4 regions of the Arthrobacter sp. TMN-50 genome follow, and region 4 is predicted to be linked to each of the others. Evidence: riboswitches for the same ligand, from Rfam matches in the RefSeq annotation. Region 4 holds a riboswitch; each other region holds the start of a gene.
The links. Region 4 has a riboswitch for cyclic di-AMP ahead of ACX80A_RS09010 (NlpC/P60 family protein). Riboswitches for the same ligand answer to the same signal wherever they lie in the genome.

Region 1 (5,268 bases), on a different contig from region 4:
TCAATGACAGGGGCAGAAAGTCATACCAAGCCCAGCGACCAAGCCCCCGACCTTCGAGGACTCCAATAAATGTAACGGGGCAGCCGTCAGCGGGTCAGTCAATTCGACACGCCGTTGCCGTAAAACCTCCACCATTCGTCACGTACAGCGCAAAGGATGGGCCTGAGTGACGACTGCGAAGGGTAGGGAAGGGCAAGCGAATGTTCTTCTCAGCACACAGCCCTCGTCGCCACCGCCAGAGCTTCGCTTACTGAGGGGTCGCATGAACCCGGTGGTGGCATGAAGAAAGCGTCGGAGAGCACGGTGGAGACCGCTCTTTGTGTTCTCCGACCCTTTCGACCGGGTAGAAAAGAGCCCGGCTATCAGTCACTCGCACATGAAGATAGCTAAAACACTACGCCTGCCGTCTGAGCTTTACCTGGCAATATGGGTTGTTCTTTACCTGTTGTGCGTGCTCAAGAAAAGCGGCGACATTTTAGATGTTTTGGACGTCCGCGCACCGCAACCATCGGGCTAGATAGTTTTCGGCGATAGGCCGAAGATACCCACGCGCCTCACCAGGATCATCCGTCACACAAATACGCTATCCAGGGGGCGGTTCTTTGTTTACAGTGAGAACAAGCACCACAACGTTTTGCGGGTGCTGGAGCTTCAGGGTAGCTGTGTGGGGGCAATCCACCCAGGAGTGTGCTCCGAATCACTTATTAGGGCGTGTCCTACCCGGGATGCGCGCTCACCGCACAGTGAAGGAATAACTTTCATGAACAAGGCCATGCGTTTTCTTGCAGTCCCCACCCTCGCCCTCGGCGCTTTAGCCATGGCATCCTCCCCAGCGATAGCGCATGGCGAAGAGAGCCATTCCTACTCCTCGACCCTGGGCCAGCTCAACGGCACCACCGGCACCGGCACCATCACCGTTGATGTCACCGGTGACAAGGCATTGGTGGACTTGCAGGTTTCCGGTCTTGCAGAGACCTTCATGGACGGGCCATACCCTCACGTCCAGCACATCCACGGTGGAGCACTGGGTGAATGCCCGACCCCAGCCGATGACGCAAACGGCGATGGCATCCTGAACACCACCGACGGTGCTCCCTCCTACGGTGGTATCCTGACCACACTAACCACCAGCGGCGCCACCGGCCCTGAGGAGGGCCTCAACCTCGAGCTCGGCGGCCAGGGCGGAAGCTACACCGTCGAACGCGAGATTGACCTCAACGCCGAAACCAAGGCCTCCCTCGAAGCCGGCACCGCCGTCGTCGTTGTCCACGGCCTGGACCCGGCAACTGCTGGTGTCTCCGAGGAAGTCTTCAACTCCCCAAGTGACCTGGATCCTTCACTTCCTCTCGGGGCAACCTCACCGGCGCTGTGTGGAACTCTTGTAGCCTCCCAGATGGGTGACATGCCTGCCGGTGGCGCTGACACCGGTGTGGCCCAGGAAACCGGGTCCAACACTGCCATGCTCGCACTCGGTGGCGGACTCGTTCTGGCCGCAGCAGCCGGTGGAACCTACATGGTCCGCCGCAGCAACACCAACGCATAAACAGCTAAACACACATCACTACCTGAACTAACCGGATCCGAACCTTCCACCGAATAGCTCACCCAAAACGACCGCCGCAGAAGCCCCAAACCTCTGCGGCGGTCGTTTGTCGTACACAGACGACAGCGGTATCCCTGTCGTGGGCGACCACACTCCCCGCCAAATCTTCTGGGATACCTGCATAGGGAGGCGAGACCAAGAATGACGGTTAGCGTAGCAGTCTGCTGATGGCCTGGGTTGCTTCCTTGACCTTCGCGTCGATGGCTTCGGCGGATCCGGTGGTTCTAGCTTCTTGCGCTGCTTCGACGACGCAGTGTTGCAGGTGGTTTTCCAGCAATCCCAGGCTTACGGCATGCATTGCACTGTTTGCCGCAGCGACCTGGGTAAGGATGTTGATGCAGTATTGATCTTCGTCAATCATGCGTGCTATCCCGCGGACTTGTCCTTCGATGCGCTTCAGACGCCGCAAGCAGGCGGCCTTGTCCGAGGAGTAGCCATGTACTGCTTGATTGGTCGCCGGATGATCAGTCTTTGTTGGCTCCGCCGGGGAGAACTCCGTGTCAGCTGCCTTCAGGGAGTCTGTTGTACTGCTTCGAGATCCAGGTTCGGCGCTCACGTGCTTTCCTTTCACTACCAACAGATATGCTCCGGCCGTGCCCAGATCAGATCGGTGGTGCGTCCCCAGCTACGCGTTCCGCGCAGCAACCATAAGTATGAACGACGCTTCAACTCGCCCAGAACGCTTGAGTGCCGTTATGGGTTCCGCTCATCGATCGTAGGCACACCAAACCTAGTAGCCACATGAGTGGGTGTTGAATACCGTAACCGTAACCGTTACGTGACATAGATACCAGGGTGGGGTATTCTCGTCCGAGTGATCCCGGCACCCCCGCCAAGATCATATTCCCGTGCAGAATGCCGAGCCCTGCCGCTGCACCGGGAGCCGTTCGCACAATCCAGATGGCAGGGACGGGGGAACCACGTTTCCACCGGGCCGCCGCACGCGGTGACCCTCGGGGTTAAGTCGATTCGACTATCCAGCGTAGAACCTGCATCGTTCGCGATGGCAGGCGCTGCACTTAGGTAGCGGACGGCCGGGTGACTCCCATCCGAACCCGACAGCTCACCCCGCAGGCATGGGAGAGGCAAATTACCATGTCACGTTCATTCCTTTCGGCACGCCACCGCGCCGCCACTACCCACTCCATCGCCCTTGAGGGCCTCGCTCAGACCGCGAAGACCAACGCCGTCGCACTGGGCAAGCCAGCCATCATCGCAGCCGCGACCGGCAGCCTCGTTTTCTCCGTTGGAGCCACCGCTCACGCGGGAACCTACGCCGAGAATGCCACGACCGCACAGGCAACAACCGTCTCGGCAACGGCTGCAGGGGTTCACACTGTCGTCGCCGGTGACACTTTAGGCGCGATCGCCGCGCTGCACGGACTGAGCCTTGAAAACCTTCTGGCACAGAACGGCCTGTCCTATGCCTCAGTGATCTACCCGGGGCAGCAGATCCAGCTCACCAGCAGTGCAAGCGCGGCCGTCAGCCCCGCTACTGTTCCAGCGGCACCTGCAGCCCAGGCAATCGCCCCGGCAGCAGTCCCAGTGGCACCAGCCCCCGCCGTGCCAGCCATGATGACGTTGGCCTCGGGGTCTATCACCCCAATTACACAGGAAACCCCGTCAGTTCCGGCAAGCGGAGTCGGCGCAGCCCTTGTCGCCTCGGCATACGGGCAGCTCGGTTCCATCCAGGACTGCACCATCCTCGTCGAGCGGGCATTGCGTTCCATCGGCCTGAACGTCGGAGACCTCGGACCCCTGCAATTCGATCAGTACGGAACCCGAGTCTCAAGCCCCGCGCCCGGCGATCTGGTCGTCCGCCCCGGCCACATCGGTATCTACGTCGGGAACGGCAACGTCATCAGCAGCGGCATGAACGGGGCTAACCTCACCATTGAGCATCCGCTATCCGACCTCGCCGGATCATATTTCGTCCGAGTCAACGGCTAACACCTAGGCCTTGCGGAGAGACTCCGTAAACTGAACAAAAGTGGCAGATGTCCTGGACGGAGGGCACCTGCCACTTTTTGTGTCCGGGTTCCCATATTGTCTGACCATGCTGCGATTAGCCGCCGTTCACGGCTAACAGTCGCAGGCGGCCACCATGAACATAAACATGCCCCGGTTGCTTGCTGGTCAGTCGGTTCACGAGGAACCCATCCGTTTCGACGGCTGTTTCGAAGAATAGTCAAGCACGTTGGTTGGGGGCCTGCAGTAGCAATGTCAAGGAACAACCCTCTAAGTCCCACGAATTGATTGGACAAAGCTCATCATGCTCAGCTCACCCAGCGGACGTCGCAGTGGCTACCTAGCCTCAGCAGCAGTTGCTGCCCTCATCCTTACCGGTTGCGCAACAGACGCCCCACCCCAAAGCCAAGGAACGGCGTCGGCGCCGACGGTTTCTTCCTCGCCCGCGGTTCCAGCTCCCACGCCGACACCCACGCCGACACCCACGCCGACACCTGTGCCGCCCGCGCCTGAGATGCCCGCGGCGGCGGCCCTTGCTCCTACCCAGTTGCCGGTGTTGCCCGAGTCGGCCCCGGTTTCATTCAGTGTGCCCTCCATCGGCGCCGGATCAGAGCTGCTTAGCCTTGGGCTGCGTGAAAACGGCTCACTGGAGGTTCCTCCAGATGGCCCCGGCGCCCCGGCGAGCTGGTATAACGAGTCCCCCACCCCCGGCGAACGCGGACCAGCTGTCCTCCTAGGCCACGTCAATGCAACCGGCGGCGGACCAGGCGTCTTCGCCGACTTGCGCAAACTCAAGGCCGGGGACACCATTGATGTGCTTCGTGAAGACGGCACCACGGCGACCTTCGTTTTCGAACGCGGCGAGCAGTACGTCAAAGACGAGTTTCCGACCCTGACGGTCTACGGCAACACGGAGGGATCCGAACTACGCCTGATCACCTGCGACGGCTATAACCCAGATACCGGTGAATTCGACGATAACTACGTCGTCTACGCAAAGCTGGTCACCTAAGACCTGTGAATTCGATAGCCGCTGCTGGCCCGATCAACGATCCCTGCACTAGTGACTGGGAGCACGCTATTTAGGGCCACTCTGCAGTTCGTAGTCTTAGACGCCGACGATGGCATTAGGTAGGAGGATTAGGGCCAGACCGTGCCTGTTTTGACGGTCCTGGCGATACCAGAGCCAGAGCGGCTTCCAATACCTGCAAAATTGGCAGATCAACGCGTCCGTAGCGGGCGATGGGCTTGGTGAGCGTCTTTCCGTGTGCGGCTTCGATTAGTTCGTTCTCGAGCCCGGCGGCGCTCGTATATCTGATTGGTATTTCGAGTTCACTTTGGAACTTGAAATCCCTAAGCCCCTTGTTCCGGGAAAAGTTCGCGGCCTTCACACAAAGCTGCGAGGGGTGCCGGTTCCCAACGTCGCACTCGGCCAGTCACCTAGGCCGCCAAGGCAGAAGTGTTCATTCCCGACGCTTCGCGAGCAAAACAACGTGAGCTGACGCGAACCTATTGCGATCGTATTGACCTTCCAGTGAATGGAAGGTTTACGGTTGCGGTTCAGATAGAAGCGACGACAGTGAGGTGGCAAGAGATGGTGGAGAATCACGGACGACGAGCCCTAGTGATCGGGGCTGGAGTGATCGGGCTAACGACGGCGTTGTCCTTGCGGAAGGAAGGCTGGAACGTGACGGTGG
Region 2 (5,268 bases), on a different contig from region 4:
CTCGTCGAAATCGATCGTCGTAATGACATTGGACCGGTCCTCGACGCGGGCCACGAAAGGGGTTGCGACGTCGGACGCTTCGGCCCACCGGTACACCCTGCCCGCCGACTCTGCCGTCCGGGCAGCAGCGAACCCTAGCCCGCCGCTGGTGTTCAGCCACTCGACCTGGGCGTTGAGAGTCACCAGGGTGGCCAGCGACGGAGTGTTGTAGGTCTGGTTCAGGAGGGAATTGTCGATGGCCGTCCTGAGGCTCAGGAAATCGGGGACCCAACGGCCGCTCGCAGCGATCCGCTCCGCGCGTTCCAGCGCGGCGGGGGAGAACATGCCCAGCCACAGACCGCCGTCGGACGCGAAGTTCTTCTGCGGCGCGAAGTAGTAGACGTCGGAAGCGCTGATGTCAACGTCCAGTCCGCCAGCGGCCGAGGTCGCGTCAATGAGGACCAGCGCATCCGGTGCGGCACCATCCACCCGATGGACCGGAGCGGCGACACCGGTGGATGTCTCGTTCTGCGGCCAGGCGTAGACGTCGACGCCGGCCTCCGCCACCGGTGTGGGTCGGGTCCCAGGGGCCGACGTGATCACCGTCGACGCTTCAAGGAACGGGGCCCGGCTGGTCGCTGACGCGAACTTCGACCCAAACTCGCCGAAGGACAGGTGCTGGGCCTTGGTGTCAACCAACCCGAAGGAGGCTACATCCCAGAACGCGGTGGACCCGCCGACGCCCAGGATCACTTCGTAGCCATCCGGCGCGCTGAACAGCTGGGTCAGACCCTCCCGGATGGACCCGACAAGATTGCGCACCGGCGCCTGGCGGTGGGACGTCCCCAGCAGGGTACGCCCGGCCTGGGTGAGTGCTTCCAGTTGCTCATCGCGCACCTTCGAGGGGCCAGCGCCGAAGCGCCCGTCCGCGGGGAGGAGCCCAGCGGGGATCGTGTGGTCCGGGGAAATGCTCATGGTTTCTCCAAGGGGTAAGCGCGCAACGTGGGACGGGTTTCATTCTGCCGCACTGCCTGCCTCCGCTGGCATTTGTGAACAGACCACGTGGTGCGCACGGCGACGCCTGATTGCCCGGGCCAGCGGGAAATGAGTTAACCTTGGGAGGCGTAGGACTCACGTTCGGCGCTGGCGTTACGTGCCGCGTTCCCACCGCGAAAGCTGCCCGCTGTTCCATCCCGCACCAGTGCCTAGGAGCTGAACCGTATGACGGACCTCATCGATACCACTGAGATGTATCTGCGGACGATCCTGGAACTGGAGGAGGAGAACATAGTTGCCCTCCGCGCCCGGATCGCCGAACGGCTCCGCCATTCGGGTCCGACTGTGTCGCAGACCATCGGCCGGATGGAGCGTGATGGATTGGTGGTGGTTTCCGGCGACCGCCACCTGGAATTCACTGACCTCGGTCGACGTCGCGCCATCGGTGTGATGCGTAAACACCGCCTCGCTGAACGGCTGCTTTCCGATGTGATCGGTCTCGATTGGGCGTACGTCCATGAGGAGGCGTGTCGCTGGGAGCATGTGATGAGCGAACGGGTTGAACAGCGCCTGTACGAGCTGCTGGGAAAGCCCACCGAGTCGCCCTACGGCAACCCCATCCCCGGGCTCGAAGCGCTGGGCGGCCCGCCGACCGAAAACTTCGCTGCCGGTGTGCGCAGTCTCCTCTCAGTAGTCGGAACCAACCCCTCGGGGTCGGTGGTCACCCTTGTCCGGCTGGCGGAGCCCATCCAGGTGGATCCCGAGTTGCTCTCGCAGCTTGATGAGGGCGGATTGCGGCCAGGAACAGTCATCAGCGCGCAGACGGTCGGCGATTACGTGTCGGTCCGGGTCGAGGGGATCGACGGGGCGCTCGAACTGCCGCCCGACGTCGCCGCGCACGTATTTGTCTCGGTCAGCACGACAGTGCCTTAAGGTAGTAAAGCGCACTGTTGCCGCAAGTTATCCACAGGAAAAGATAACGAACGTATCTCTTTTGCGTCTGGTCGCGGATAATGGAAAACTGGCGTTGATACATCAGCGTTACCTGATCCGCACGCCTAACCCTGTCAGCGGATCAGGATGCTGAGAACCCGTGACAGGGGCGGAGGACCCATCGACGGCGGCCGATCTGCCGCCTTGGGGTGAAGCCCGGATCCGGTGCCGTGTCAGCGGATCAGATCTGGGCCGAGTTACTTCCCGACTCGAATCCGACAGCTAACTTCGCAGGCATATACGAAAGGGACCCTTTGTCGAAGCAGCATGCTTCGGGACGCCGCCGTGCCGGTGCCCCGGTACCTACCGCGCGTCCCCGAGACGCCCAGCGTCTCGATCGACGACGTCGGGCCACCCGCGTCAGGAACGACCTCTCAGTGACCGGGCTGAGCCAGAAGATCGCGATCGCCGCCGCCGCCTCAGGCCTGGTGCTGACCATCGCGTTGCCCACCACCGCCGCATCCATTCCGGCCGAGGACATGCCGGACGCCGCCGGCGCTGCCGCCGCCGTCATCGAAACGGCAGTACCCCGCGACATCAAGGTCCCGGCCGCTGCTCCGGTCGACTTCAGTCGCACCGCGCTGCAGAGCACGTTCGATGCCGACGTCAAGCTCAGTGAGATCATGACCGCCGCAGGATCGACCGCCGTGCCGGCCGCGGCCCGAGGGTCCCTGTCAGCGCCAATGAAAGAGCTGGTCCTCACCTCACCCTTCGGCTACCGGGTAAGTCCGATCACAGGGATGAGCGGCGAGCTGCATTCCGGACAGGACTTCAGCAGCTCCTGCGGTTCTGAAGTCTTCGCCGCAGCGGCCGGCACCGTCACCTTTGCTGGGTGGCACCCCTATGGCGGCGGGAACCGTGTAGTCATCGACCACGGCAACGGGCTCGAATCCTCCTATAACCATCTTTCCCTCAGTAGCGTCAATGAGGGGCAGAAAGTTGACCGCGCTCAGGTGGTCGCACAGAGCGGCAGTACCGGCGCGTCAACCGGTTGCCACCTGCACTTCGAGGTGATGGTTGACGGTCAAACAGTGGACCCCATGGGCTGGCTGTAACCAAGGACATATCGTTCCGTGACCGGAATGTGACATTGTGATCAATCTGATGTACCGTCAACCTCGTGCCAAATTCTAGTCAATTTGGCACTCCCGAGCAGATCGCCTAGCTCTGCCACTGCCCGGGGTCCGATCGCACAATTCGCATGGCAGAGGCGGGGGAACCAATTACTGGATTTCGCAGGAAATCCTTGGGGTTAAGTCGCGTGTTTCCAGTAGGAAATCATGTGGCCGGGTGACTCCCATCCGAATCCGACAGCTCACCTCGCAGGCAATTGGGAGAGGCAATCAAACGTGTCAACTAGCTCTTCTCTGGGCCGCCACCGGGCCGTCCGCACGCACACCAGCCCCTTGACAGCCATCTCCAGCGCTGTCTCGTCGAACGCTGGATCAGTAGGCCGCCAGGCCGCGGTCATCGTCGCAGCTTCGGGACTGGTCCTGACAGCCGGACTGCCAGCCCACGGGATCGGCCAGTCTGAGCGCGTTGCACTCTCCACCCCCTTGAATCCCGTTGCGGTTACCGCTGACTCCGTTAGCGCGGCCGCCACCGCAGACATCACCTTCGAGCGCACCGCCGTCACGGCAACGCCCGCTGTGGTGGAAATCGCACCAGTAGTTGAGGTCCAGGCCGACGCCGTCGCGCCTGTAGCTGAGGTCCTCGCTCCGACCGCCGTCGTCGAGCCCGCCGTTCAGGAATCAGCACCGGCGCAGGGTCCCGCTACAGCACCGGCGCAGGGTCCCGCTACAGCACCGGCGCAGGGTCCCGCCGCAACGCCTGCAGCCGCCGCAACGCCTGCAGCCGCCGCGCCTGCTCCAGCCGTTGCGGCTCCGGAGCCTGCCGCTAAAGAGGTGGCCCCGAAGCCACAGCCCGCCAGTGTTTCTTCGAGTGGTATCGGTGCGGCTCTCGTAGCTAGTGCCTACTCGCAGATCGGCGCAGTGCAGGATTGCACGGTTCTCGTCGAGGTGGCCTTGCGTTCGGTTGGTAAGACGGTCGGTGACCTGGGGCCCGAGCAGTTCTATGCGTACGGCGACGTGGTCGGTTCGCCTCAGCCAGGGGACCTCGTCATCCGCCCGGGACACGTTGCGATTTACGTCGGCAACGGACAAGTCATCAGCAGCGGAATGAACGGGGTCAACGCGACCATTTTGCACCCGTTAGCTGACCTCGCTGGCTCCAGTTTCGTCCGTGTCCGCTAAAGCTTCCGTGTCCGCTAAAGCCCAAGAATCAAACTGGAGAATCTCAGAATGACAACACGCGCCGCTATTGCACGTCACCGCGCCGATAGACGCCAGACCACCAATTTCTCGGCCCTGGCCAAGGCAGTCACCGAAAACGCCGGTGGCATGGGTCGGCAGGCTGCCGTCATCGCCGCAGCATCCGGCCTTGTTCTGACTGGCGGGGTGTCGGCCAACGCCGCCGACCTTTCGCTCGAGTCGGTGGAACGCGTCGCCCTCGCCTCGGCGTTGGAGATTCAGGCAGCACCAGCAGTTGTCGAGGCACCAGCGGACGCCGAGATCGCCTTCAACCGCACCCCGGTCAAGGCCGTTGCGGCTCCGACCATCGTCGAAGCCCCCACAGTGACCGCACAGGTGGAAACCGTCGCCGAGGTAGCCGAAGCTCCCGTCGTGGCCCCGGCCGCCGAAGTAGCACCCGTTGAACCAACACCCGTCACACCTGTTGCAGAACTGAAGCAGGCAGCGCCCACCCAGGTAGCGCCCGCTCAGGCAGTGCCCGCTCAGGTTGTACCCGCTCAGTCTGCGCCAGCAGCCGAGGCTCCGGCCGCACAGCAAAAGCCAGCCGCTTCCTCCGGGGTAGCTGCCACCATCGCTGCTGCAGCGCAGGGACAGCTTGGGGTCACCCAGGACTGCACCCGCCTCGTCAGCAACGCCCTCGCAGCCGCAGGGATCAACTTCCACGGCTGGCCAGCCGGTTACCTGTCCCTCGGACGCACCGTCAGCGCTGGCGAAGCTATTCCGGGCGACTTACTTTACTATGCGGATGGTGGCGCCGGAGTGGCTCACATCGCCGTTTACATTGGTGGTGGCCAGGCCGTCCACGGGGGATTTAACGGCAACCAGACAGTTGTTGCACCAGCTGACCTGGGCTCAGGTCCCGTCTACATCCGCGTTGGCGGCTAAGACACACAACGCTTCAGCCTGGAGGACCCGAGGATTTCGATCCCCGGGTCCTCCTCGCGTATAAACCTGATGCTGGCCCACCGTGGTCCGCCGACGCCACGCACTG
Region 3 (5,268 bases), on a different contig from region 4:
CGTCGTCGATGCTGTCTTTCATTGGGCGGTCACCGGCACGTGCAATCGCGTCCGTGCGCGCGTTCAACTGAAACGCGATGCCCTCGTCGTTGGCTGCGGCGATGATGGCTTGCACGCGGGCGACGGATTCATCGAAGGGTCGCAGTCGGTCTTCGACGTTGGCGCCAACGACGCCGAGCCCGATCGCTCGGCGTATCGTCTCGGCCGGGTTTTCGTATCCGTCATCAAGATCGGCTGTAACGGGAAGGGCAACGGCGTCTACGATCGTTTTCACCCCGGCCAGTGCCGTGTCCAAAGGCATGGCGCCATCGGCATAACCGTAGGAGGCGGCAATTGAGTGACCAGCCGTGGCGATCGCTTTGGTCCCAGGCAGTGCTGCGACAGTCGTGGCGCTGATGGCGTCCCAAACGTTGACAACCCGCAGGATCTCCGGTGCGGTGTGCAACGACTGCAATTGCTGGGCGCGCTCGAGGATGTACTGTTCGGTCATTTTTCGCCCCCGTTTCCTGTCAGTTCCTTGTCAAGGAAGCGAAGGAGCACATCATTCACCTCTGAGGCATGGGTCCAAAGCATGCCATGAGGGGCTCCCTCGATCTCCACATAGTCCGCCTCAGGCAAGGCTTTGTGGAACTCCCGTCCTGTCGAGTCGATCGGCAAAATATTGTCAGCTGTACCGTGCACGATCAGCGAGGGCACAGTGATCTTGGCGACGTCTGCACGGAAGTCGGTGAGCCAGGTGGGTTGTGCCCATACAGAGGCGTGAGAAGAAGCCGCGTAGGCAAGGTTCTTGTTTGCTGCGAGTGCTTCCTCGCTAAGCCGGGCGCCGAGGTTGTCTTTGGTGTTAAAGAAGTCATCAAAAAAGTTGGTAAAGAATGCGTACCGATCCGACTTGACTGCCGCAAGCAACCCATCGAACACCTCCTGAGAAACCCCAGCAGGATTATCTTCGGTCTTCAGTAGGAAGGGCTGAAGCGAACCGAGGAATACTGCCTTCGTAACGCGGTCTGAACCGTAGGTGCCAAGGTACCGTCCCACTTCGCCGGTTCCCATGGAGAATCCGACCAGGACAGCATCACGCAGATCGAGCGATTCCAGGACTGCCTGCAGGTCAGCGGCGTAGGTGTCATAGTCATGGCCAGTGGTGGGTTTGGAGGACTTACCAAAACCTCTTCGGTCGTAGGTGATGACCCGGTAGCCAGCATCAAGAAGGGCCGAGCTTTGCTTCTCCCATGACGACCCGTCAAGGGGATACCCGTGAATCAGAACGATCGGCTGGCCGTCTCCGTGATCCTCGAAGTACAGCTGAACTGGGGCCGAGTTTTCGTATCCGGCGGTGATGTACGGCATCAAGCGAATCCTTCCAATAGGATGAGAACGAGCGTTCTCAGGATACTACCGACACTACGGGAACGGCGGTTCCGCCGCAAGTACACTGGGACAATGGACGAAGGAAAGGTGCGCGACAGGGTGATCGAGGCCGCTGACTCGCTGTACTACGGGCGCGGCATCCAGGCTGTAGGAATGGATGATTTGCGAGAGGCCTCTGGCGTATCCCTGAAGCGGCTATATCTGCTGTTTTCATCTAAAGAGGCGATTGTGCTTGCGGTGCTCCGGTACCGGCACCAGCTGTGGACCGATGGCGTCACGTCTGCTGTAGACCGCGCCACGTCCCCACGGGAACGCCTGCTGGCCGTCTACGATTATCTCGCCGACTGGTTTGCCACCGACTCATTTCGGGGCTGCGGGTTTATTAATGCCTTCGGGGAGCTTGGCGCCGTTTCGCCTGCAGTTGCCGAGATAGCCCGATTACATAAACGCTCCTTTCAGGAGTACCTATCCCGCTTGGTCGCCGACGCCGGTGGAACCGAGGAACTTGCCGCTCAGCTGGCCATCCTGGCGGAAGGCGCACAAACCACCGCCGCGATTAGCGGCACCATCGAACCCGCAGGGCAAGCCCGCCGAGCGGCCGAAATCCTCATCGACTCCCGCTGAGCTTCTCGAACGCTGATACCCAACGACTATTCAGATCAGGTCAGGCATGAGTTAGTAAAACACAAAAGTGGCAGATGCCCTCCGTTCAGGGCACCTGCCACTCTTGTTCGGCTTACGGAGGATATCCGTACGGCCTCGGTGTTAGCCGTTGACTCGGACGAAGTAAGATCCGGCGAGGTCGGACAGCGGGTGCTCAATGGTGAGGTTGGCCCCGTTCATGCCGCTGCTGATGACGTTCCCGTTCCCCACATAGATCGCAATGTGGCCGGGGCGGACGACGAGGTCACCGGGCGCGGGGCTTGATACCCGGGTTCCATACTGGTCAAACTGCAGCGGTCCAAGGTCGCCAACGTTCAGGCCGATGGAGCGTAGTGCCTGCTCGACGAGGATGGTGCAATCCTGAATGGACCCAAGCTGGCCGTAAGCCGAAGCGACCAGTGCAGCGCCAACGCCACTCGCTGGAGTGGAAGGACTGTCTGATGCAATCGGGGTGATGGAACCGGAAGCCAGAGCCATCATTGCCGGCGCAGCCGCCGGTGCCGCAGCCGTCGGTGCCGCGGCGGGAGCCACTGGGGCGAACGCTTGAAGCGCGGACGGTGCAGGTGCGGATGGTGCCGGAACGGTAGCGGGATCGGCGGCAGGGGCCGCGCCGCCTGCGAGCTGGATCTGCTGCCCCGGGTAGATGATGGAGGCGTAGGACAGGCCATTCTGCGTCAGCAGATTGTCAAGGCTGATGCCGTTCCGTGAGGCAATCGCCCCAAGCGTATCGCCGGCGACGACCGTGTGAGCTCCCGCGGCAGCAGCGGGCGCTGAGATGGTTGTTGCTTGAGCTGTGTTTCCGGCGTCCTGGGTGTATGTTCCGGCGTGGGCGGTAGCTCCGACCGAGAAGACAAGGCTGCCGGTCGCGGCTGCGATGATTGCTGGTTTGCCCAGTGCGACGGCGTTGGACTTCGCTGACTGGGCCAGGCCCTCGAGGGCGATGGAGTGGTTGGTGGCGGCGCGGTGACGTGCCGGGATGGACGTACGTGACATGGTGGTTTGCCTCTCCCATGCCTGCGGGGTGAGCTGTCGGGTTCGGATGGGAGTCACCCGGCCGGCCGCCACCGGTGCACTATTCCTGCCATCGCGAACGACGTAGGTCATGCACTGGATAGTCGGATCGACTTAACCCCGAGGGTCACCGTGTGCGGTGGCCCGGTGGAAACGTGGTTCCCCCGTCCCTGCCATCTGGATTGTGCGAACGGTTCCCGGAGCAGCGGCAGGGCTCGGCATTCTGCTCGGGAGTGTGATCTCGGCGGGGTGCCAGGATCACTCGAAAAAGAATACCCCACCCTGGTATTTAAGTCACATTAGGGTAACGGTTCCCAGGGATTGCCCAGGGGGCGATCAGGTTCCACGTCCTTCGAACGAAGTAACGATACCGATTCTCTGAACCGTCGTCCCTCCGGTCCGGGCGGTTACTGGTGGTTGGATCGAATGTTCGTGAAGGTCCGCCCGTTGTCGTTGGAAACCTGGACTCTGTCTTCGGTCGCGACCCAGATCCGCATTAAGCCGTCGTCAAGCATGTGGGTTGTGATCGCCGCTGCCTGACCGGAAACTATACCTTGTTTCGTCCAGGTCAAACCTGCGTCCCGGCTGGTATGGATCTGGCCCTCAGGTGTAATTCCCGCAGCAATACCTTCAGAAAGGGCGGTCAACATGAGGAGGGGCGCTCCAGGTACGGCAGCCCACGTCTCGCCGTTGTCCGTGGAACGTTGCAGGCCTCCCTCGGTTGTCGCGAGAACAGTACCGTCACGGGGTGTTGCAGCGAGGTTGAACGCAGGAATCTGTCCATCGACGAAGTCCCAGGAGGTTCCGTCGTCGCTGATCCGGAGCTGACCGTCGAATCCCACTATCCCGGAGTCGGTGGCGGCGAGGGCATGGAAGTCGGACTCGCCCTGCTGGGATAGCGGCTGCCAGCTTTGCCCCTGGTCGGTCGATCGAATGAGCCCGACCGGGTCGGGAAGTTCTGATCCAGGCCCCGGATGCCCGGATGCGTAGAAGTCTCCGTTTCCCGCCGCGGTAAAACCCATCAGATCAATGGTTGGGCCGATTTTGATGGCTGGCTAAGGATGAGGAGGGCCAATTTTTGCCCTCCTCATCCGGTGGAACACCCGCAGGGCTAGAATCCGGCGAGCAGTTCTTCCATTTCCTGAATTTCCGCTTGCTGGGTTTCCGCTATCGTCTCGGCGAGCGCAATTGCTTCGGGGTTCTCTCCGTTGTCGATTTCTTCATGGGCCATGTCCACCGCGCCGATGTGATGTTCAGTCATCGATTCGAGGAACATCTCGGCCGCATCGTCACCTTCCGCGGCTTCAAGGTCGGCCATCTGGTCTTGGCCCATCATTCCGTCCACACCACCGGTGGATCCCATGCCGTGGCCCGCCATCCCACCTTCGGGCATGACCGGCCGGTCCCACGCTTCCAACCAGCTGGTCATGGTTTCAATCTCGGGGTCCTGTGCCTCTTTGATCCGGGTGGCCAGATTGACGACGTCGGGACTGACATTGTCCTTGGCTAGCATCACGTCGCTCATTTCGACCGCCTGTTGGTGGTGGGGAATCATCGACTGAGCGAACATCGCGTCGGCGTCGTTGTGCTCGGGCGATACCTCGGCAGTGGATTCGGCTGAGGTTGTTTCCGGGGTGGAAGCCGATGGTTCGTCCACCGAAGTCGCGGGATTGGTGTCGCTGCCGCAGCCAGCGAGGGTGACGATAGTAGCAACGCTCAGTACAGAAAGGGAAAGGTAACGCTTCATAGTGATCTGATCCTTTGGAATTCATCTGATGAAAGTCTGTAGAAATGCCCTCGATGGGCATAACGATGCCGTTGGGTGGGAGCCTTATCGCTCAGCACACCACAAGGTCGAGTGCCGGTGTTTTAGGTCCGGCTGATACAGAGTTGAGTCAGCGAAGGAACAGGGATCGAGAGGGGTTGCAGTCGGATAAGTGGTGGACCGCGCAGCAGCACCGACCCGGGTACGAGCCGTCCGGAACGTACCAGGGACACCAGCACGACGACCATGATTACCGCCAGGAGGCACATCCCTAGTGCGGCTCCATCATTCCCGCAAGACCCCAGGCAAAGTGGTGCCGATTCACCGTTGCCCGTGTTCCTTTCTGCGGCCGCGGCGTGGCCCGCAAGGGCCTGGACTTGGTGCGAACCGCTCATAGCTGTCGCGGATCCGGAGGTCGATGTCGCGGGGCTGGCCGAGAGCGCGACGCCATGAGCTGGGGC
Region 4 (5,268 bases):
ACCGACCGGCGTCGTTACCCCGGTCGGGGTTGAACAGGCGCTCGAAACCGTCGACGCCGTTGGGCTGGCAGCCGTGGTCGGCGTCGGGCCGACCGGTACGCAAGCTGTGGTTGCCGTCGTGGAGTCCGTGCCACCGGTCACGAAGCCGGGGCTGGCACCTGCCGCTCTTGCCGCCGGCGCACGAGACGCAGCCCGTTCCGCCGGGGTTGAACTGTCGGCGGTGCTGGTGGTTCCTTCGCTGCCCACGGATATCCGGCACAACGCGAAGATCGACAGAACCCGGGTGGCGTCCTGGGCGGCCGGGGTGCTCGCTGGCGGGAAGATCGGCGCCCTGTGAAGGTTTTGGTCACCGGCGCAAGCGGAATGCTGGGTCGGGTGACGGCAGCTCTCCTCCGGTCGCAGGGGCACGAGGTGCGGGCGTTCCAGCGTCGACCATCAGGACTGACCGGTATCGATGATTGTCTCGGATCGGTCACCGATTCGACGGCCGTCCGGCGGGCGGTGCAGGGCAGGGACGCGGTGGTACATCTTGCGGCCAAGGTGTCCTTCGCGGGTGCTGCGGCCGATTTTGAGGCAGTCAATGTGGAGGGCACCCGGCTGCTGCTGTCTGCTGCGCGTTCCGCTGGGGTGCGGGACGTCGTCTTCGTTTCGTCGCCGTCGGTGGCGCATGTGGGCGAGGCGCTTGTGGGACAGGGTGCCACGCAAGCCACCCCGGACCTGGTGCGGGGTAACTACGCCCAAACCAAGGCACGGGCTGAACTGCTGGCTCTGGCCGCCAGCAGCGAGAACTTCCGGGTCGCCGCCGTCCGACCCCACATTGTGTGGGGCCCCGGGGATACCCAGTTGGTGGAGCGGGTGATGGAGCGCGCCCGGGCCGGGCGTCTGCCCTTCCTGGACGCCGGCACCGCCCTGGTCGATACCACCTATGTGGACAATGCTGCAGCAGCGATCGCCGCCGCGCTTGACGGCGTGGACCGGTTGGCGGGGCAGGCCGTGGTGGTCACCAACGGTGAACCGAGGCCAATCGGCGAGCTGATCGCGGGGATTTGCCGGGCTGGTGGGGTGCAGCCGCCGCGTTGGTCGGTTCCGGGCCGGATGGCGCGGGTCGCTGGGTCGCTGGTGGAGTTCGTGTGGCAGCGGGGTGGCATCGAAAGCGAACCGCCCATGACCCGGTTCCTTGCCGAGCAACTGTCGACCGCTCACTGGTTTGATCAGCGCCGCACCCGCGAGCTGCTGGCCTGGACGCCGACCGTGTCAATCGATGAGGGTCTGTCCCGTCTGGCACTGCATTATCAGGGACGCTAGGCTTCCCCACTCCCCCTCGGCGCCCTAATTGCCATTGGCCGGCTCTTCGCCGACGGCGCCGTCGGCCTGTTCCCGCAGAACATCGATGTGGCCCAGGTGACGTGCTGTTTCTTCCACCAGATGCTGAAGGATCCATCGGAGCGTGTAGCCGTCCCGTGACGAGGTGGCGTCAAGGGAGACGGCTGCCTGGACCACGGCGTCGCAGCGTGCAGCCTCGGCCGCATAGTCTTCGAGCAGCCGTGCCATAGCGGTGTGAGGTGGGACGTGAAATTCGCCGTCGGGGTCCTCATCGGTCCAGTCATAGTCGAGACCCTGCTCTCCGGCGAAGACATCCCTGAGCCATGACCGTTCGACGTTCTCCAGATGACGCACCAGCCCGTGCAGGGTGAGTCCGGTCGGAGTTGCGACTGAGCGCAGCACGTCATCGTCGGCTCCCTCCATTTTCCAGGCCACCAGGTCGCGTTGGCGCTGCAGGAAGCCGAGGGTGATTGTCAGTTCGTCACCGAGGTGCGCGGGCTCGGTGACGTGGCACAATCTTCCGTTGACCCGGCCTGAACCGTCTGTTGCTTCTGGTGTCATTGGCTTACCTTATCGGTGACCGTTCTGTCCGGAAAGCATGGATGCGCCACCGGATTTCTCCGATGACGCATCCGAATACTCGTGCCCGTACCGCCGGAGCGGAGGGTTTAGAGGGTGTAGTACCCAACCAGTGGCATGGCGCTGACCGCGTGGACCAGGGTGCCCTGGCCTGGGTTCAGTGCGCTGACCATCTGGCCGCCACCGATGTAGATGCCGATGTGTCCGCCGCCGTTCTGGACGACGAGGTCACCTGGCTGAGGGTTGCTGGTGGGGGTCAGGGCGCCCATCTGTGCCTGGCTGGTGCGGGGCAAATCGATGCCGTGCTGGGCATAGACCCACTGCACGAACCCTGAGCAGTCCCAGCCAGCGCTTGGGCTGGTGCCGCCATAGACGTACGGTGAGCCGATCATTGACTGGGCGGTTCCGGCGATCCCTGCGCTGGACACCTGCCCGCCGGTGGACGCTGCAGCGATTGGCTGAATGTCCTCCGAGGCGGTGGTGATGCCCAGGTTGCTGGTCTCGGCGGGGGCAACTGGTGCCGCTGCCTGAGTTGCCGGGGCCGGTGCTGCTACCTGAGTTGCTGGAGCCGGTGCCGCTACCTGCGCTGCCGGACCGGTGCTGCCGGTCAGTGAGATGACCTCGCCTGGGAAGATGACCGAGTCCCAGCCGAGACCGTTGGCGGTGAAGATCGACTCAAGGCTGACATCGTAGGCGCCTGCGATGCTGCCCAGAGTGTCTCCGGCCTGAACGGTGTGAGTGGTCGTGCCCGGGGCGGGGGCGCTGGCAGCCTGAGCGACAGGTGCCGGCGCGGCCTGGACGTTGATTTCTCCAGCAGCGTTGGCTGGCAGTCCGGCGCTCAACATCAGACCTGATGCTGCGACGACGACTGCTGCTGGACGTCCGATAGCGCCAGCGTGTGAGCTGACTGCCTTGGACACGGTCTGCATGGCGCTTGGCGGGGTTGCACGGTGGCGCGCGATGTAACGATTCTTGGACATGATGTTGCCTCTCCCAGTGCCTGCGAGGTTAGCTGTCGGATTCGGATGGGAGCCACCCGGGCGTGATGCCACGCCTTCACCCCTAGGCCGTCTTTCGGCGACCACTACTGGTTCCCCCGCTTCTGCCGGATGTATGCGAACGGACCTCGCGGCAGCGGCAGAATTAGGCAATCTGTCGGGAGGACGCTGAGTTGAACGGAACCCGGCGTGCCGTTTACTGTACATTTCGCTCCGGGGGTTTTGTCACATTTGGATTACGGCGGCAGTGCCTTGGAAAGGGACCTCCCTTCGGTGCTGATGTCGGATCTAAGAGGTCGGAGGCAGCGTTGGACGAGATCCAGAAACGTCTCCGGTTCGTTCATGGTCGTCTAGTGTGTCCATACCCAATGATTACCCACCCTAGGCACCTGCTACCGACCCACTTGCGCTATGTGGGTAAGTCTCCCGGGTGGAGGACAAGTGGGCAAAAGGTTCCGGAGACAGCGGCCAGGACCTACCAGCGGCCATTCCGGGGCTTGGGCTGACACCGCGGGCAGCTGAACGACGAACGGTTCATAAACATTTCTCGCCGGATCGGCGAAACCCCCGGCAACAGCGGATCGCTGGCGCAGCGGGTGCACGGTTCACCCTCCCGGCCATAGGCATTCAGCGAACGCTCGAAGTATCCGGACGCACCATTGACGTTCACGTACAGGGAGTCAAAGCTGGTACCGCCCGCCTCAAGCGCCCGGACCATGACGTCCCGGCAGGCATCCACCAACCGCAGGGCGTCGGCCCGGCGCATGGAGTCGGTCGGCCGCGCGAAATGCACCCTGGCAGCCCAAAGTGCTTCGTCCGCGTAGATGTTGCCGATCCCGGAAATCAGGCCCTGGTCGAGAAGCGCCCGCTTGATACCCGTCTTGCGCCGTCGCAGCTTCGCGTAGAACCCGTCAAAGGAGAACGCCGGATCGAGCGGGTCGCGGGCAATGTGGGAAGCCTCTGCCGGAATCAACGGCACCGGGTGTTCCCCGAGGCCGCCCGGCTGGCCGTCCGCGGTGGACACCATTGACGTGACAAAGAGACCACCAAAAATTCGCTGATCAACAAATCGCAGTTCCCGCGGCAAAGGCCCGGTCAACGGATCCTCGGCAGCCGACAGTGTCAGCCTGACCCGCAGATGCTTTTCCGCTGGGGCACCGGCATCCTTCACCAGTAACTGTCCACTCATGCCCAGATGCGCCATCAGAGCGACCGGTGCGACAGCAGCAGAACCAGCGCTGGCGGTCTCGGCCGGCGCAGCCAACGGCATCCACAGGAATTTTCCGCGCCGCACTACGTCCAGCACCCGTGCCCCCACCAGATTTCCTGCAAAGTCCTCGACCCCGAGCCCATGACGGCGGATGGACCGGGAGTCGAGGATGTCGACGTCGTCGATGGTTCGCCCCAACACCCAGCGGGCCAGGCCGCGGCGCACCACCTCGACCTCAGGTAGTTCGGGCATCGTGAAGCCTAGGCTGACTCAGTCGAAGTCGTGGCGGCAGCAGCAGGATCGGCAGCAGTAGGATCGGCAGCGTCCTCGGTCGGGGCGGCAGCAGCAGGGACCGACGCCGAGGAGGCGGACGACTTGGGTTCCGCGGCGACGACCCGCAGCATCTTCCATGACGCGGCAGCCGCTTCCTGCTCCGCTTCCTTCTTCGACGGACCGGATCCCGAGCCATACGGCAGACCGCCCACCGTGAGGAGAGCCTCGAAGGAACGGGCATGGTCGGGCCCGGAGCCTGTGACCTTGTAGTCAATAACGCCGAGGCGGCGTGCGGCGGCGATTTCCTGGATGCTGGTCTTCCAGTCGGTGCCGGCACCCATCGCTGCAGCGCTGCCGAGCAGTGGAGCAACCAGCCGCATCACCATGGCTCGGGCAACCTCAATACCATTACTCAAATACGTGGCACCGATGACAGCTTCCATGGTGTCGGCAAGGATTGACGCCTTGTTTTTGCCGTTAGTCAGCTTTTCCCCCTGGCCGAGCAGGACATGCTGACCCAGCTCGAGGTCGCGCGCTATCCCGGCCAGGGCACGGGTGCTGACGACGGCGGACCGCCGCTTGGCGAGGTCACCTTCAGACAGGTCGGGGTTGTCGCGGTACAACGCGTCAGTGACCGCCAACCCCAGCACCGAGTCGCCCAGGAACTCGAGACGTTCGTTGGTGGGGATCCCCCCCTGCTCATAGGCAAATGAGCGGTGCGTTAGGGCAAGACGAAGCGTCCCGGCGTCTATAGAGACACCGAGACGCTTCAAAAGGTCTTCAGTAGTAGCCACGTCTACTTACGCGTTCGCATAAGAACGCTGCGATTACCCCGTTGCCGGGGTATGCAGCGGTCGTTAGACGTCGGCTACCTTGCGTCCCTTG

Region 1: it holds a riboswitch for cyclic di-AMP, as region 4 does, so the genes downstream of both, ACX80A_RS14950 (C40 family peptidase) here and ACX80A_RS09010 (NlpC/P60 family protein) in region 4, are expected to answer to the same signal.
Region 2: it holds a riboswitch for cyclic di-AMP, as region 4 does, so the genes downstream of both, ACX80A_RS07305 (NlpC/P60 family protein) here and ACX80A_RS09010 (NlpC/P60 family protein) in region 4, are expected to answer to the same signal.
Region 3: it holds a riboswitch for cyclic di-AMP, as region 4 does, so the genes downstream of both, ACX80A_RS10940 (C40 family peptidase) here and ACX80A_RS09010 (NlpC/P60 family protein) in region 4, are expected to answer to the same signal.

What each region holds. Positions count from the first base shown of each region.
Region 1 covers NZ_JBTNDG010000025.1:12,970-18,237, reverse strand. The annotation lists gene ACX80A_RS14960 (hypothetical protein) at 761-1,543, shown strand; gene ACX80A_RS14955 (metal-sensitive transcriptional regulator) at 1,752-2,159, opposite strand; cyclic di-AMP (ydaO/yuaA leader) riboswitch at 2,482-2,695, shown strand; gene ACX80A_RS14950 (C40 family peptidase) at 2,699-3,553, shown strand; gene ACX80A_RS14945 (hypothetical protein) at 3,950-4,084, shown strand; gene ACX80A_RS14940 (class F sortase) at 4,068-4,583, shown strand; gene ACX80A_RS14935 (FAD-dependent oxidoreductase) at 5,166-5,268, shown strand, end outside.
Region 2 covers NZ_JBTNDG010000003.1:217,545-222,812, reverse strand. The annotation lists gene serC (phosphoserine transaminase) at 1-954, opposite strand, end outside; gene ACX80A_RS07315 (metal-dependent transcriptional regulator) at 1,201-1,908, shown strand; cyclic di-AMP (ydaO/yuaA leader) riboswitch at 2,047-2,220, shown strand; gene ACX80A_RS07310 (M23 family metallopeptidase) at 2,223-3,023, shown strand; cyclic di-AMP (ydaO/yuaA leader) riboswitch at 3,148-3,312, shown strand; gene ACX80A_RS07305 (NlpC/P60 family protein) at 3,318-4,220, shown strand; gene ACX80A_RS07300 (NlpC/P60 family protein) at 4,269-5,162, shown strand.
Region 3 covers NZ_JBTNDG010000008.1:86,107-91,374, forward strand. The annotation lists gene ACX80A_RS10925 (isocitrate lyase/PEP mutase family protein) at 1-490, opposite strand, end outside; gene ACX80A_RS10930 (alpha/beta fold hydrolase) at 487-1,347, opposite strand; gene ACX80A_RS10935 (TetR/AcrR family transcriptional regulator) at 1,441-1,992, shown strand; gene ACX80A_RS10940 (C40 family peptidase) at 2,134-3,024, opposite strand; cyclic di-AMP (ydaO/yuaA leader) riboswitch at 3,028-3,241, opposite strand; gene ACX80A_RS10945 (F510_1955 family glycosylhydrolase) at 3,450-4,091, opposite strand; gene ACX80A_RS10950 (DUF305 domain-containing protein) at 4,154-4,789, opposite strand; gene ACX80A_RS10955 (hypothetical protein) at 4,912-5,268, opposite strand, start outside.
Region 4 covers NZ_JBTNDG010000005.1:152,272-157,539, forward strand. The annotation lists gene ACX80A_RS08995 (alpha/beta fold hydrolase) at 1-337, shown strand, start outside; gene ACX80A_RS09000 (NAD-dependent epimerase/dehydratase family protein) at 334-1,305, shown strand; gene ACX80A_RS09005 (DinB family protein) at 1,330-1,884, opposite strand; gene ACX80A_RS09010 (NlpC/P60 family protein) at 1,992-2,882, opposite strand; cyclic di-AMP (ydaO/yuaA leader) riboswitch at 2,886-3,046, opposite strand; gene mutM (bifunctional DNA-formamidopyrimidine glycosylase/DNA-(apurinic or apyrimidinic site) lyase) at 3,376-4,362, opposite strand; gene rnc (ribonuclease III) at 4,371-5,177, opposite strand; gene rpmF (50S ribosomal protein L32) at 5,241-5,268, opposite strand, start outside.